3 regions of the Streptomyces sp. CA-142005 genome follow, and region 3 is predicted to be linked to each of the others. Evidence: riboswitches for the same ligand, from Rfam matches in the RefSeq annotation. Region 3 holds a riboswitch; each other region holds the start of a gene.
The links. Region 3 has a riboswitch for cobalamin ahead of ACQPXS_RS39965 (CbtB domain-containing protein). Riboswitches for the same ligand answer to the same signal wherever they lie in the genome.
Positions count from the first base shown of each region.

Region 1: it holds a riboswitch for cobalamin, as region 3 does, so the genes downstream of both, ACQPXS_RS13450 (cobalamin biosynthesis protein) here and ACQPXS_RS39965 (CbtB domain-containing protein) in region 3, are expected to answer to the same signal.
Region 2: it holds a riboswitch for cobalamin, as region 3 does, so the genes downstream of both, ACQPXS_RS30215 (ribonucleoside-diphosphate reductase subunit alpha) here and ACQPXS_RS39965 (CbtB domain-containing protein) in region 3, are expected to answer to the same signal.

Region 1 is NZ_CP192078.1:2,815,549-2,820,468, reverse strand. It holds gene cobN (cobaltochelatase subunit CobN) at 1-1,065, opposite strand, end outside; gene ACQPXS_RS13455 (cobyric acid synthase) at 1,062-2,570, opposite strand; gene ACQPXS_RS13450 (cobalamin biosynthesis protein) at 2,567-3,529, opposite strand; cobalamin riboswitch at 3,628-3,769, opposite strand; gene ACQPXS_RS13445 (hypothetical protein) at 3,912-4,139, opposite strand; gene ACQPXS_RS13440 (anion permease) at 4,174-4,920, opposite strand, start outside.
Region 2 is NZ_CP192078.1:6,444,960-6,449,879, forward strand. It holds gene ACQPXS_RS30210 (ribonucleotide-diphosphate reductase subunit beta) at 1-907, opposite strand, end outside; gene ACQPXS_RS30215 (ribonucleoside-diphosphate reductase subunit alpha) at 907-3,282, opposite strand; cobalamin riboswitch at 3,409-3,533, opposite strand; gene ACQPXS_RS30220 (GNAT family N-acetyltransferase) at 3,586-4,092, opposite strand; gene mctP (monocarboxylate uptake permease MctP) at 4,167-4,920, opposite strand, start outside.
Region 3 is NZ_CP192078.1:8,662,024-8,666,943, forward strand. It holds gene ACQPXS_RS39955 (sensor histidine kinase) at 1-242, shown strand, start outside; gene ACQPXS_RS39960 (alpha/beta hydrolase) at 450-1,214, opposite strand; cobalamin riboswitch at 1,475-1,612, shown strand; gene ACQPXS_RS39965 (CbtB domain-containing protein) at 1,649-1,870, shown strand; gene ACQPXS_RS39970 (CbtA family protein) at 1,892-2,644, shown strand; gene ACQPXS_RS39975 (histidine phosphatase family protein) at 2,709-3,290, opposite strand; gene ACQPXS_RS39980 (DUF4185 domain-containing protein) at 3,396-4,493, opposite strand; gene ACQPXS_RS39985 (fucose isomerase) at 4,651-4,920, opposite strand, start outside.

The sequences.
Region 1 (4,920 bases), 5.8 Mb from region 3:
GGGCGTGTCCAGACCGACCGCGTTGCCGACCCGGGAGTGCTTGGTCGGGTACGCGGTGAAGACCAGCGCGATCCTCTTCTCCGCGTTGGGCTTGTGCTTCAGCCGCGCGTGCCGCAGGGCGATTCCGGCCACCCGTGCGGCCCGCTCCGGGTCGGCCACGTACACCGGGACCTCGTCCGGACCCTGCTCCTTGAAGGAGAACGGCACGGTGACCAGCCGGCCGTCGAACTCCGGGATCGCGACCTGCATCGCCGCGTCCATGGGGGAGAGGGCGGCGTCCGACTCCTCCCACGCGGCCCGCGAGGAGGTGAGGCACAGCCCCTGCAGCACCGGGATGTCGAGATCGGCGAGCGCGCCGATGTCCCAGGACTCCTCGTCACCGCCCGCCGACGCCTCGGAGGCGTGCGTGCCGCCGGCCGCGAGCACGGTCGCGACCAGCGCGTCGGCCTGCCCCAGCAGCTCGTACAGCCCGGCGTCCGCGCCCCGCAGCGAACCGCAGTACACCGGAAGGGCGTTGGCGCCCTTCGCCTCGATCGCGTCGCACAGGGTGTCCACGAAGGCGGTGTTGCCGCTGAGCTCGTGCGCCCGGTAGAAGAGCACGCCCACGGTCGGCCGGCCGCCTTGGAGCTCGCGGGAGCCGTGGACGCCGTACTCCGGCATCTTGCGCGGCTCCTCGAAGCCCTCACCGGTCAGCAGCACGGTGTCCGAGAGGAACCGGGACAGCTCCAGCAGGTTCGCGGGACCGCCCTCGACCAGGTACTTCAGCGCCTCCGCCACGACACCGGCGGGCACCGACGACTCGGCCATCAGCTCGGCGTCCGGTACGGCCTCGCCGCCCAGCAGCACGGTCGGCACGCCGGACGCCCTCAGGACGGCCAGCCCCTCCTCCCAGGCGCGCTTGCCGCCCAGCAGCCGTACGACGGCGAGGTCCGCGCCCGCGAGCAGCCCCGGCAGCTCCTGCCCGACGTCCACCCGGGTCGGGTTGCCGATGCGGTAGTCCGCGCCGGAGGCCCGGGCCGCCAGCAGATCCGTGTCGGCGGTCGACAACAACAACACTGTGCTCATGCAGGCGCTCCCGGTGGGATGAAAGGCAGTCCTTGCGGCGCGCCCGACTCGATGAGCCGCCACAGCGCGTCCGTGTCCGCGTGCTGTTCGATCAGGTCGCCGAGCCGGTCGAGCTGCTCCTCGCGCAGCGCGGCGAAGGAGGTGTCGGGCGCGGGCACGAAGCGGCGGCCCGCGGCGGCGGCCACCTCGCGCAGGAAGGCCCGGCGGAAGCCGTCCGACTCCAGCGAGCCGTGCCAGTGGGTGCCCCACGTCTGACCGACCCGGCAGCCGTCGAGGAAGGGCTGCCCGCCCTCCAGGGAGGCGACCCCGTGGTGGATCTCGTACCCCTCGACCCGCTCGCCCAGGGCCTGTCCGGACGGCCGGGTCAGGGTCTTCTCGCGCGCGAACCGGACCCGTACGGGCAGCACACCGAGCCCGTCGACCGTGCCGGCCCGCGACTCGACCTCGTCCTCGATGCGCTCGCCGAGGATCTGGAAGCCGCCGCAGATGCCGAGAACCGGGCGTCCTTCGGCGGCCCTTCGGACGAGGGCGTCCGCGAGCCCGCGCTCCCGCAGCCACTCCAGCGCCCGCACGGTGCCGCGCGTGCCCGGGATGACGACCAGGTCCGCGTCCGCCAGCTCCTCCGGCCGGTCCACGAACCGCACCACGACCCCCGGTTCGGCGGCGAGCGCGTCCACATCGGTGAAGTTGGACATCAACGGGATCGCGCACACGGCGACGCGCAGTACGTCCTCGCCGACGGGGGGAGCCACGGTGGATTCCCGCACGGTTCCGCGCAGGGAGACCCTCAGCCCGTCCTCCTCGTCGATGCCGAGCCCGTGCCGGAACGGCAGCACGCCGTACGTGCGCCGCCCGGTGAGGCCGTACAGCATCTCCAAGCCGGGCTCCAGCAGGGAGACATCGCCTCGGAACTTGTTCACCAGGAACCCGGCGACCAGCTCCTGGTCCTCCGCCGAGAGCAGGGCCACGGTGCCGAAGAAGGAGGCGAAGACGCCCCCGCGGTCGATGTCGCCGACCACCAGCACGGGCAGCCGCGCGTTCCGCGCGATGCCCATGTTCACGATGTCGGTCCGGCGCAGATTGATCTCGGCCGGGCTGCCCGCGCCCTCACAGATCACCGCGTCATACGTGCCCCGCAACTCGGCCAGGCAGTCCAGCACCGTGCCGAGGAGCTTCTGCTGCCGCCCGCCGTGGTAGCCGCGTGCGCTCAACTCGCCCACCGGCTTGCCCAGCAGCACCACCTGGCTGCTCTGCTCGCCGCCCGGTTTGAGCAGCACCGGGTTCATCAGCGCGGTCGGCTCGACCCGGCACGCCTGGGCCTGCATGGCCTGCGCCCGCCCGATCTCGGCACCCTCGCGGGTGACGAAGGAGTTGAGCGACATGTTCTGCGCCTTGAACGGCGCGACCTTCACACCCTGGCGCACCAGCCACCGGCAGATCCCGGCTGTCACGACGCTCTTGCCGGCGTCGGAGGTGGTGCCGGCGACGAGGAGTCCCCCGTTCACTTCGCACGTCCCTTCAGGCCCTTGACGCTCTTGACGAGGAGGCGCGCGGCGACCGTGCCGCCGAGCGCGAGCAGGCCGACGCGGCGGGAGAGCCGTACGGCCCGGTCGATGTCGGTGATCCGGACGGCCCGGCCGGTGTCCCCGTTGAGCACGGGCCGGTGCTCGACCCGGCCGCCGTAGGAGAGCGTTCCGCCCAGCCGGACGCCGAGCGCCCCCGCGAACGACGCTTCCACGGGCCCGGCGTTGGGGCTCGGGTGCCGGCGGGCGTCGGCCTTCCAGGCGCGCAGGGCACCGCGCGGGTCCGGTCCGGCCGCGGCCGCGAGGACGGCGGTCAGCCGGGCCCCCGGCCAGCCGGCCAGGTCGTCCAGCCGGGCGGAGGCCCAGCCGTAGCGGCGGTAGCGGGGCGACTTGTGACCGACCATCGCGTCCAGGGTGTTGACGGCCCGGAACCCCAGCAGCCCGGGCACCCCGGCCACCGCCCCCCACACCAGGGCGCCCACGACGGCGTCGGAGGTGTTCTCGGCGACCGACTCGACCACGGCCCGGGCGATCCCGTCGGCGTCCAGCGCCTGCGGGTCCCGGCCGCACAGATGCGGCAGCCGCGCCCGCGCGGCCTCGACGTCCCCGGACTCCAGGGCGCGTCCGATCGTGCGGGCCTCCCGGGCGAGCGAGGTACCGCCGACGACCGCCCAGGTGGCGGCGGCGGTCAGCGCGGCGGAGGCGGCGGGGGAGGGGCGTACGGCGCGTGCGGCCAGCGTGCCGAGTGCGACGGCGCCACCGGCGCACACGACGGTGTGCACGGCGCCCCAGCCGCGGTGGTCGTGCCACAACGCGCGGTCCACGGCAGCGGCCGCACGCCCGAACGCGGCGACCGGATGCCCGCGGCGCGGATCGCCGAGGAGCAGGTCACCGAGAAGGCCGGCGGCGGCGCCGTACGCGTAGGAGCGATCGGCACCCATCGGCTCAGCCGGCCGTGGGTACAGGAGCGGGCCTGGTACGGGTCCTTCGGCAGCCGAGCATGGCGATCCGTGTCCTCACTCAGGGTGTCCGCGCCCTGGTTCGACGAGATTCGGCGGTGAGAGTTCCTGGCTCCCGGGGGTTCTTCCCCGGTGACAGTGGCGGGACCGCGCCGGATTCGCACCGGCTTCCTCTCTTGCCGCCGTACATGGCCTGGGCAGTCCACCACGCGCCCGGAACGGCCGTCAACTTGCCGTTGACCTGCGCGGGGAGAGTGTGCCGATCCCCACACCGTGGGGCGCCCGTGACCCCTGGGCATGACGAAGGCTCCCCTCCGTCACGGACGGCGGGGAGCCTTCGGATTGCCTGGTTCGTGGTGGTCCGTCAGGACTTGGAGACGATGAGGAAGATGCCGTACGACACCGCCGCCGCGCACGCGGCGAAGCAGAGGTAGGCGCCGGTGACGGCGAGGGTGGCGGAGCCGCCCTCGGCCGCGGCCTTCTCGCGCCGTGCCAGACCGTTGATGCCGAGGGTGAACAGGGCCACCAGGCCCACCGTGAACACGAGGCTGACGCCGAAGACGGAGCCGAGGGCCGACCAGTCGATCTTCATGGGGTTGCTTCCTTGGTTACCGGTGTGGCCGGGGTCAGACGGTGGCGGCCGGCGGCGCGGCCTCGGGGGCGGGCCCGGCGGTGGCCGGGGCGGGGATCGTGGCCGTCAGGTCCTCGGTGATCGTGCCCGCCGGGGGCGGGGTCACCGCGGCGATGGCGGCGGTCACCACGCCGGCCGGCTCCTCGGGCGCGTCGACGACGTTGGTGTGGTCGACGACCTCGCGGCGGGAGACCTTCCAGATCGTGGCGCTCGCGGCGACCAGGAAGACGGCGACGACGGCGGTGCCCCAGTCACCGAGGTCCGTGACGGACTCGGCGCCCGCGCCGACCAGCGCGGCGGCCGGGAGGGTGAGCACCCAGGCGACGGCCATGCGGGTCGCGGTGGACCAGCGGACCACCCCGCCCTTGCGGCCGAGGCCCGCGCCCATCACCGAGCCCGAGACGACATGCGTGGTGGAGAGGGAGAAGCCCAGGTGGGAGGAGGCCAGGATGGCGGTCGCGGCGCTGGTCTGGGCGGCGAAGCCCTGGCGCGGCTCCAGGTCGGTCAGGCCCTTGCCCATGGTGCGGATGATCCGCCAGCCGCCGATGTAGGTGCCGAGCGCGATGGCGAGGCCGGCGGAGAGGATGACCCAGGTGGGAGGGTTCGAGCCCGGGGCGATCGCGCCGCCCGTGATCAGCGCGAGGGTGATGATGCCCATCGTCTTCTGGGCGTCGTTGGTGCCGTGCGCGAGGGAGACCAGGCCGGCGGAGGCGATCTGGCCGGCGCGGTAGCCCTTGCGGGT
Region 2 (4,920 bases), 2.2 Mb from region 3:
AGGAGAACGGGTTCTGCGAGCCGTACACGGGGGCGAAGCCGAGGCGGACGAGGCGCTGGTCGGCGACGCACTCCAGGTACTGCCGCATCGACTCGGTGTTCATGCCCGGCAGGCCGTCGCCGCACAGGTCCCGCGCGAACTGCAGCTCGGCCTCGACGGCCTCCCTGAGCATGTCGGTGACCTGCTGCCCGAGCTCGTCGTCGAACAGGTCCGGCTCCTCCTTGCGGACGGTGTCGACCACGTCGAACGCGAAGCTCATGTGCATGGTCTCGTCGCGGAACACCCAGTTGGTGCCGGTGGCGAGGCCGTGCAGCAGGCCCCGGCTGCGGAACCAGTAGACGTACGCGAAGGCGCCGTAGAAGAACAGGCCCTCGATGCACGCGGCGAAGCAGATCAGGTTGAGCAGGAACCGACGGCGGTCGGCCCTGGTCTCCAGCCGCTCGAGCTTCTCGACCTCGTTGATCCACTTGAAGCAGAACCCGGCCTTCTCCCGGATGGAGGGGATGTTCTCCACCGCGGCGAAGGCGGCCGCGCGGTCGTCCGGGTCGGGGAGGTAGGTGTCCAGGAGCGTCAGGTAGAACTGGACGTGCACGGCCTCCTCGAAGAGCTGACGGCTCAAGTAGAGCCGGGCCTCGGGGGAGTTGATGTGCTTGTACAGCGTCAGCACCAGGTTGTTGGCGACGATCGAGTCACCGGTCGCGAAGAAGGCGACCAGACGGCCGATGAGGTGCTGCTCCTCGGGCGTCAGCTTCGCGAGGTCGGCGACGTCCGAGTGGAGGTCGACCTCCTCCACGGTCCAGGTGTTCTTGATCGCGTCCCGGTAGCGCTCGTAGAAGTCGGGGTAGCGCATGGGGCGCAGGGTCAGCTCGAAGCCCGGGTCGAGAAGGTTCTGGGGACGGTTGGACATTACTGGCAGGCCTCGCAGGACTCGGGGTTTTCCAGGGAGCAGGCGACGGCGTCGGGGTCGGCGGCCTGCTGGACGGGGATGGGGGTCTTGGTCTGCGCCTGGCCCTGGGCGGCGCGGGCGATGCGGGTCGCCGGGCGGGAGCGCAGGTAGTACGTCGTCTTCAGGCCCGACTTCCAGGCGTACGCGTACATCGAGGAGAGCTTGCCGATGGTCGGCGTCTCCATGAACAGGTTCAGGGACTGGGCCTGGTCCAGGAACGGGGTGCGGGCCGCCGCCATGTCGATCAGCCCGCGCTGCGGGATCTCCCAGACCGTTCGGTACAGCGCCCGCACCTCGGCCGGGATCCACGCGAAGTCCTGCACCGAGCCGCCCGAGTCGCGCAGCGCCTCACGGGTGCGGGCGTCCCAGACGCCCAGCTCCTTCAGGTCCTGCACCAGATAGGAGTTGACCTGGAGGAACTCGCCGGACAGCGTCTCGCGCTTGAACAGGTTCGACACCTGCGGCTCGATGCACTCGTACACGCCCGCGATGGAGGCGATGGTGGCGGTGGGCGCGATGGCCAGCAGCAGGGAGTTGCGCAGGCCGACCTCGGCGATACGGCCGCGCAGGGCCGCCCAGCGCTCCGGCCAGGCCAGCTCGACGCCGTAGTGGTCGGGGTGCAGCACGCCCCGGGCCGTACGGGTCTTCTCCCAGGCCGGCAGCGGGCCGTTGCGCTCGGCCAGGTCGGCGGAGGCCTCGTACGCGGTGAGCATGATCCGCTCGGCGATCCGCGTGGACAGGGCCTTGGCCTCCGCTGAGTCGAAGGGCAGGCGCAGCTTGAAGAAGACGTCCTGCAGACCCATCGCGCCGAGGCCGACGGGACGCCACTTGGCGTTCGACCGCCCCGCCTGCTCGGTCGGGTAGAAGTTGATGTCGACCACGCGGTCGAGGAAGGTGACGGCGGTGCGGACGGTGTCGTCCAGTCGCTGCCAGTCGAGGTCCTCGGTCGCCATGTCGACGAACGCACCCAGGTTGACGGACCCCAGGTTGCAGACCGCGGTCTCCCCGTCGTCCGTGACCTCCAGGATCTCCGTGCAGAGGTTGGAGGAGTGGACGACGTGCCCCGGCAGGGCCGTCTGGTTGGCGGTGCGGTTGGCCGCGTCCTTGAAGGTCATCCAGCCGTTGCCGGTCTGCGCGAGGGTGCGCATCATCCGGCCGTACAGCTCGCGGGCCGGCATGGTCTTCTTCGCCAGGCCCGCCGCCTCGGCCTTGCGGTAGGCGGCGTCGAACTCCTCGCCCCACAGGTCCACCAGCTCCGGCACGTCCGACGGGGAGAACAGCGACCACTGCCCGTCGGCGTTGACCCGGCGCATGAACTCGTCCGGGACCCAGTGCGCGAGGTTCAGGTTGTGCGTACGGCGGGCGTCCTCACCGGTGTTGTCCCGCAGCTCCAGGAACTCCTCGATGTCGGAGTGCCAGGTCTCCAGGTAGACGGCCGCGGCGCCCTTGCGCCGGCCGCCCTGGTTCACGGCGGCCACCGAGGCGTCCAGGGTCTTCAGGAACGGCACGATGCCGTTGGAGTGCCCGTTGGTGCCGCGGATCAGCGAACCGCGGCTGCGGATCCGGGAGTACGACAGACCGATGCCGCCGGCGTGCTTGGAGAGCCGGGCCACCTGGTGGTAGCGGTCGTAGATGGAGTCCAGCTCGTCCAGCGGGGAGTCGAGGAGGTAGCAGGACGACATCTGCGGGTGCCGCGTACCGGAGTTGAAGAGCGTGGGGGAGGAGGGGAGGTAGTCGAGCCGGCTCATGAGCCGGTAGAGCGCTGCCACTTCGTCCACCGACCGGGTGGTGTCGTCCTCGGCCAGGCCGCTCGCGACCCGCAGCATGAAGTGCTGGGGCGTCTCGATGACCCTGCGGGTGATCGGGTGCCGGAGCAGGTAACGGCTGTGCAGGGTGCGCAGGCCGAAGTAGCCGAAGCGGTCGTCGGCCCCGCGGTCGATCAGCGCGTCGAGCCGCTCGGCGTGCAGCCGCACGAACTCCGCGGTGCGGTCGGCGATGAGTCCCTCGCGGTGCCCCACGGCCACGGACTCGGTGAAGCAGGTCACGCCCTGCGAGGCGGCCTCGGCGCGGATGGAGAGGGTCAGCAGCCGGGCGGCCAGCCGGGAGTAGGCGGGGTCCTCGGAGATGAGCCCGGCGGCGGCCTCGGTGGCCAGCTCGCGCAACTCCGACTCGTCCGCGCGCGCCGACCGGCCGCGCAGCGCGGCGGCGGCGACCCGGCCGGGGTCGGCGTCGGGGAGGTCGGCGGTCAGCTCGGTCAGGGTCCGCAGCAACGCGGTACCGGGACCGTCGGTCTCCAGGCCGCTGGCTGAAGCCGGATCTGCTGGCGCGATGGTCACGTGGGGCTCTCCCTCGCTCGGCACGGGGGCCTTGCGGAGGGCAGGGGGCAGCCACGAGCGCACACGGCGTCGCGTCCACCGGCCCATCCCACGAGGCCCGGACGTCTGAAGGTCACCCGAACCGGACGGCCGGGTGCGCTGTCGGCAGGTCCTCGGACTGACTCCTGGGCGCAGACGCGCACAAGTACACCGTTGCGGGACAGTTCCGGATTCGCACCGGATTCCCCTGCGGCGACAGCGAGCATGAGCATACATCTAGTGCCGGGCTGTCGTGTCACCCCCAGATGTTGTGTCGTGGCGGTGTCAGAGCGTCAACTCATAGGTGAGCAGAGTGATGTCGTCCAGCTCGGGCAGCGGATTCCAGTCCCGCTCGGGTGTGCGAACGAAACCCAGCCGTTCGTAGATGCGGTGGGCGGCGTGCATGGTGCGCTGGGTCGACAGGACGACGGCCCGGCAGCCCGCGGTGGCCCGTGCGCGGTCGATGCAGGCCCGGACGAGGGCCTCGCCGGCGCCCTGGCCGCGGCCGGCTCTGGCGACGGCCAGCATGCGGATCTCGGCCTCTCCGGGCCGCGCGATGTCGGCCATGGGACCGGGGGAGGGCACGAAGGTGACGCCGCCGAGGAGGGTGTCGTCCCGGGTGGCCACGAGTACGTCGGCCGCGGCCGCTCGCTTGGCCACGTCCTTGAGTTCGCCGAGGTACGCGTCGCTCTCGCCGAAGTCCAGGAGCCCGTCCTGGAGGTACGCCTGGGCGGTGATCTCGCCGAGGGTGTCGTACTCGGCGGGGGCTGCGGGGCGGATCCGGATGTCCATGGCACCGAGTCTGCCCGAGGGGTACGACAACGGGCCGCCGGATTTCCTCCGGCGGCCCGTCGTACGGCAGTCGCTCAGTGACCGGCGCCCGCGGTGGCCGGCGGCAGCTCCACCTGGACCCCCGGGTCGCCCGCGTCCGCCGTGTAGTCCTCCGGCTTGGTCTCGTCGGCGCCCTCGGGGGCCTTCACGGCCTTGAGGACGAAGGTGAGGACCACGGTGACCACGACGTTGAGGACGAAGGCCGTGAGGCCGATGTAGCCGATCTCGCCGATGCCGGGGATCTCCTTCGCCGAGCCGCCGAAGTGCTTCTGCGTCGGGGAGGCGACGCCGTACGCGGCGACCGTGCCGTACACCATGCCGACCGCCCAGCCGGCGAGCAGGGCCCAGCGGTGGAACCAGCGGGTGAACAGCCCGCCGACCAGGGCCGGGAAGGTCTGCAGGATCCAGATGCCGCCCAGCAGCTGGAAGTTGATCGCCACTGTCTTGTCCATCGTCAGCACGAAGACCAGCGCGCCGACCTTCACCAGCAGCGAGACGACCTTGGAGACCTGGGCCTCCTGCTTCGGCGTCGCGTCCGGCTTGATGAAGTCCTTGTAGATGTTGCGGGTGAAGAGGTTCGCCGCCGCGATCGACATGATCGCCGCGGGGACCAGGGCGCCGATGCCGATCGCCGCGAAGGCCACGCCCGCGAACCAGTCAGGGAACATGTTCTCGAACAGCTGCGGGATGGCCAGCTGGCCGTTGGTGACCTTGACCCCGGCCGCGATCGCCATGAAGCCCAGCAGGGCCAGCAGGCCGAGCATCAGGGAGTACAGCGGCAGGATGGTG
Region 3 (4,920 bases):
TCGTCATCGAGGACGACGGCATCGGCATGGAACCGGAACGCCTGCGCGCGATCCTGCGCGGCACGGCCGGCCCCGCCACCGGCATCGGCCTGAACAACGTCGACCGCCGGCTCCGCCAGGTCTACGGCGACGACCACGGCCTCGTCATCGAGACCGGCGTCGGGGCGGGCACGAAGATCACCCTCCGCGTCCCGAAGTTCCGCCCCGGCATCCGGGCCCGGCCCACGGGATTCACGGCCTAGCGTCCCGGCGGCGGTCCCGGACCGCAGGGAGCGGCTGGAAGCCGGCCGACCTGTAGGCGGCCACGGCACCGGCATCGGCGACCACGGGCCGACGGCCCGCACCCGTTTACGGCCGGCAACGGGCCTCTGGCTCACGGCAGTCGGGACGTGGAATCGGGCCGCGCCGGCGGCGCCCGACCGGCGGGCCGGGCGCCGCGAACGCTCATGTCAGGCCGGCACGGTGGCCGCTCGGCCGAGATGCCGGGCGAAGAACCGGACCGCGCTGGCGGCCTCGAACCGGGGGAGCTCCTTGTGCTTGCCCGCGTTGGCGTGCAGGGTCTTCTCCTTCGAGGCGAAGGCGTCGAACAGCGCGAGCCCGGCCTCGCGCGGGATGTGCTCGTCGTCCCACTGCATGGCGTACTCGATCGGGATGGTGATCCGCTTCGCCTTCTCCGCCAGGGCGTCGGGCCAGTGCTGGCCGAAGACCGCGGCCGTGATCCGGGGTTCGGCCGCCACCAGCGGCACGCCGATCGCGGTGCCCATGTTGATGCCGAAGTAGCCGACCGGCCCGCCGGCGCCGATTTCCGCGAGCTCCTGGAGGGCGTCCAGGGTCGCCTGCCACTCGGGCACGGCGAGCTCCGCGAGGTGGGCGTTGTAGCGGACGACGATCGGGCCTTCCGGCTCGCCCGCCGCCCTGGCCCGGAACAGCTCGGCGATCTCCCGCTCGTCGTGCGCCGTACGCGGCCGGTCGCCGTGACCGGGCGCGTCGATGCAGGCCACGTGGAAGCCGCAGCCGGTCACCAGGAGTTCGGCCCGGCCCGCCATCGCCGGATGCTTCTTGTGGTTGCCGCCGCCGTGGCCCAGCAGGACCAGGGGCGCACGGTCCGCGCCGGATGCGGGCGACCAGAGGACACCGGTGACCCGGCCCACGGTGAACTCGCGTTCCCTCATGCCGTTGAAGGACGACTCGGTGGTGAACTTCAAAGATTCCATGGCGTGTTGCCTTTCGGGAGTGCCTTGTCCTCGAGGCGCTCCCGGCGACACCTACGTCGATCGCCCGACCGTGACGACGAGGGGGAGCACCCACACGAATACAGCGTTCATGGGTCTCACCTCCTCGGCCTGGTGCACGGTCGACTGCAAGCTACCGGACGGGCAATCAGCCGCCCAACTCTTTTTCCCCGCCTGTCTCCTGCCGTCCCACCTGGTGGGAGAGGAAGATCACTCGGGTGGGAGGCGGTCTTGGCCATGCGCGCGTCACGCGGTACGGTCGGTCCGATATCGATGACGGCGAAACGGAAGCCGGTGGGAATCCGGCACGGTCGCGCCACTGTATGCGGGCCCGCAAGGGGCTCGTGAGTCAGACCCGTGGCCGTCGTCCTGTGCACCACCGAGATGGGACGCGAACTCCCAGAGGAGGTCCTGCCATGGCGCAGACCGTCGTTCAGCCGACAGCCACCACCCCCGCCGTTCCCGCCAAGCTGCCGCTGAAGGCGATTGCTCCCTGGGCGGTCTTCTTCGGCATCCTCATGCTGGTCCTGCTCTACTTCGTCGGCGCCGAGCAGGGCGCCACCTCCGTGCTCAACGGCACGGGCGTCCACGAGTGGGTGCACGACGCCCGCCACCTGCTGGGCTTCCCCTGCCACTGACGCGAGGGTCGTCGCACGCCCATGAACTCCGCAACCGTACGGAACCTTCTCGTCCGGGGCATGCTCGCCGGCCTGGCGGCCGGTGTGCTCGCCCTGGTCGTGGCCTACGTTCTCGGTGAGCCGAACGTCGACAAGGCGATCAGCTTCGAGGAGGCCCACTCCCACGAGCACGAGATGGAGGTCGTCTCGCGCTCCCTGCAGTCGACCGCCGGTCTCGCCACCGGCGTCCTCGTCTACGGGGTCGCCTTCGGCGGCATCGGCGCGCTCGCCTTCAGCTTCGCCCTCGGCCGCGTGGGCCGCTTCGGCCCGCGCGCCACGGCACTGCTGCTGTCGGGCTGCGCGCTGCTCGCCGTGTACGTCGTGCCGTTCCTGAAGTACCCGGCCAACCCGCCGTCGGTCGGCAGCCCCGACACCATCGGCAAGCGGACCGCCCTGTACTTCCTGATGATGCTGCTCGGCGTCCTGCTGGCGGTCGCCGCCGCCATCCTGGGCAAGCGGCTCGCCCCGCGCCTGGGCACCTGGTGGGCCACGGTGGCCGCGGTGGTCGCGTTCACCGTCGTGATCGGCCTGGCCTACCAGTTCCTGCCCGTCGTCAACGAGGTGCCCAAGGGCTTCCCGGCCACCCTGCTGTGGCGGTTCCGGCTCTCCGCCCTGGCGATCCAGACCACACTGTGGGCCGGATTCGGCCTCGTCTTCGGTGAGTTGGCCGAACGGCTGCTGAACCCCAGGCCGGCGACGGCCGCGGGCCGGCGAACGGTCCCGGCCGCACACTGACTCCCTCCATACGCCCCAGGGCCCGTCGGAACCCTCCGTCGGGCCCTGGGGCGTTCCCCGGCGCCTAATCGGCCTCCGGCGGGGCAAGCGGACACCCCAGTCGCAGATTCCAGCGCCCGGCCCGGCCGCCGAGCGCGGTCACGGTCAGCGGCGGCACGTCGAGGCGCCAGAAGACCGCATCGGGCAGGCCCAGTGCGTCGACGACCGCCGCCCGCACCACCTCCGGTTCGGCCACCGCGACCGTACGACCCTCCAGCTTCTGCGCGTCGGCCAGCCAGCCCGCGACCCGCGCGCACAGGTCCCGCACGGACTCACCCCCGTGCGGTGCGGATGCGGGGTCGGTGAGCCAGCGGCCCACCGCCTCCGGTTCGGCGGCCCCCACCTCTTCCAGGGTCCGCCCCCGCCAGCGACCCACGTCGAGGCCCGCCAACTCCGCTACCGGCATGGCGTCGAGGCCCAGTGCCGCGGCGGTCTCCCGGCAGCGGGCGCCGGGGGAGGTCAGGGCACGGGCCGCGGAGGGCAGCGCGCCGGCCGCCGAGCGGGCCCGTGCCGCGCCGCTCTCGTCGATCGAGCCGCCGTCGTCGAAACGGGCCTGCCGCAGTGACGCGCTCATGGCGGGGGAGACGAGAAGCACTCGGCTGGTCATGTGATCCAGAAGTACCAGCTTCCGCGTCGCTCACACAATCCATGGGCGGGGCAGGTCAGCGGTGATGGGCCTCCAGTTCCGCGATCGACGTGAACGTCCTGGTGCTCAGACGGCCAGACCGCTGATCCGGTACTGCATCACCCGGTAGTTCTGGTCGTCGTACCACTGGCTGACGTTGATGTTGAAGTCGCCGAACGTCGATCCGGGCACGATGAAGCCGCCGTACGGGCTGGCCACCGCGTTGCCGGACTCGTTGCCCGGGGTGGTCGGGACGATGATGGTCTGTTCCGGTGTGGTGAACAGGTTGCTGGTCGGGAGCGCGAAGACCTGGGCGCGGATGCCGAGGGGGTCCATGTTCAGCCAGGTCAGGGCGTATTTGCCGCCCATGGCCCGGAAGCAGATCTCGCCCCAGCGGCGGCGCGCGGTGATCGACGTCGGGTAGTTCCCCCAGGCCCAGGCGCCGTTCGCGTAGCCCCACGGCTCGTAGGCCGCCGGGTCGTCCAGCCGGTCCTGGCGCACTCGGTGCAGCAGCAGGTCGGAGTCGACGTCACGGTTGAACACGGTCGACAGGACATAGCAGTAGCCGTCGTCCGCGACCGCGTACGTCTTCTGCTGGAACTGCCCGCCGTACTGGTCGCCCGGCCACAGGCACAGGTACTCCCAGGTCTCGCCGCTGTCCGTCGAGCGCCAGAAGTCCGAGTGGTCGGTCTGGTAGAGGACGCCCCGCATCAGGTGCATGTACATCGTGTCGCCGACGGTGAAGACGTCCGACGGGATGGCGGTCGTGTCGTTCTGGTGGCCCTCCGGGACCAGGCCCACGGCGTGCGCGCCGCCCACGCTGTCGTCGATGACCAGGTAGTCCGGGTCGGGGCGGCGGGCGCGCAGGCCGACCGGGGCGCGCCAGTCCGGGCCGCCCACGCCAGCACCGTCGAAGGTGTCGCCGCAGACGAACAGCATCGTGCCGTCGGGGCACGTGACGGGGATGCCGAGATCCGTCCACGGAGCGGCGAACCGGCCCGTCTCGTCCGGACCCGTGAGGTTCCTGATCTTCGTGCCGGTGATGGTGGTGGCGGCGGCCGCCGGTGGCGCGCTCGCGGCGGACACGGCCGCCGCCGTCGCCAGGCCCAGGCCGGCGGCGAGCAGGGTACGGCGGCTCGGGCCGTCCGGCGCTGGAGTGGAGGTGGGGCGAGGTGAGCCGGCCATGCTGAACTCCTCGGAATCGTGGGGCTTCCCGGTTCGCTTGCTCGGTCGTTCACGTGCCGGTTCGCGGTGCCCCGCCCGTACCGGGGGACGCCGGGCGGAACACCGCGAAGTCTCGGGGCGGGCGCACCGTGGCGCACACGGTCACCCGCCGACCCGGTTACAGCGCCACGTCCCCGCACAGGTGGACCTCGACGCCCAGCTCGGCGAAGAGGGCGGCCTTGGCGCGCAGCGCCTTGTCGGCCGTCTCCGCGTCGGGGGCGTAGGCCACGTTCAGGTGGTTGGCGCGGTGGCGGGCCATGAACTGGTCGCGGCTGACCCCGTGCAGCACCGCGTGCATGATCGGCCACTGCGGGGTGGTGGCGTCCAGCCGGCGCCGGGTCTCCTCCTCCGGCAGTTCGATCGCCGTGGCCCGGCCGAGGTCGACGTG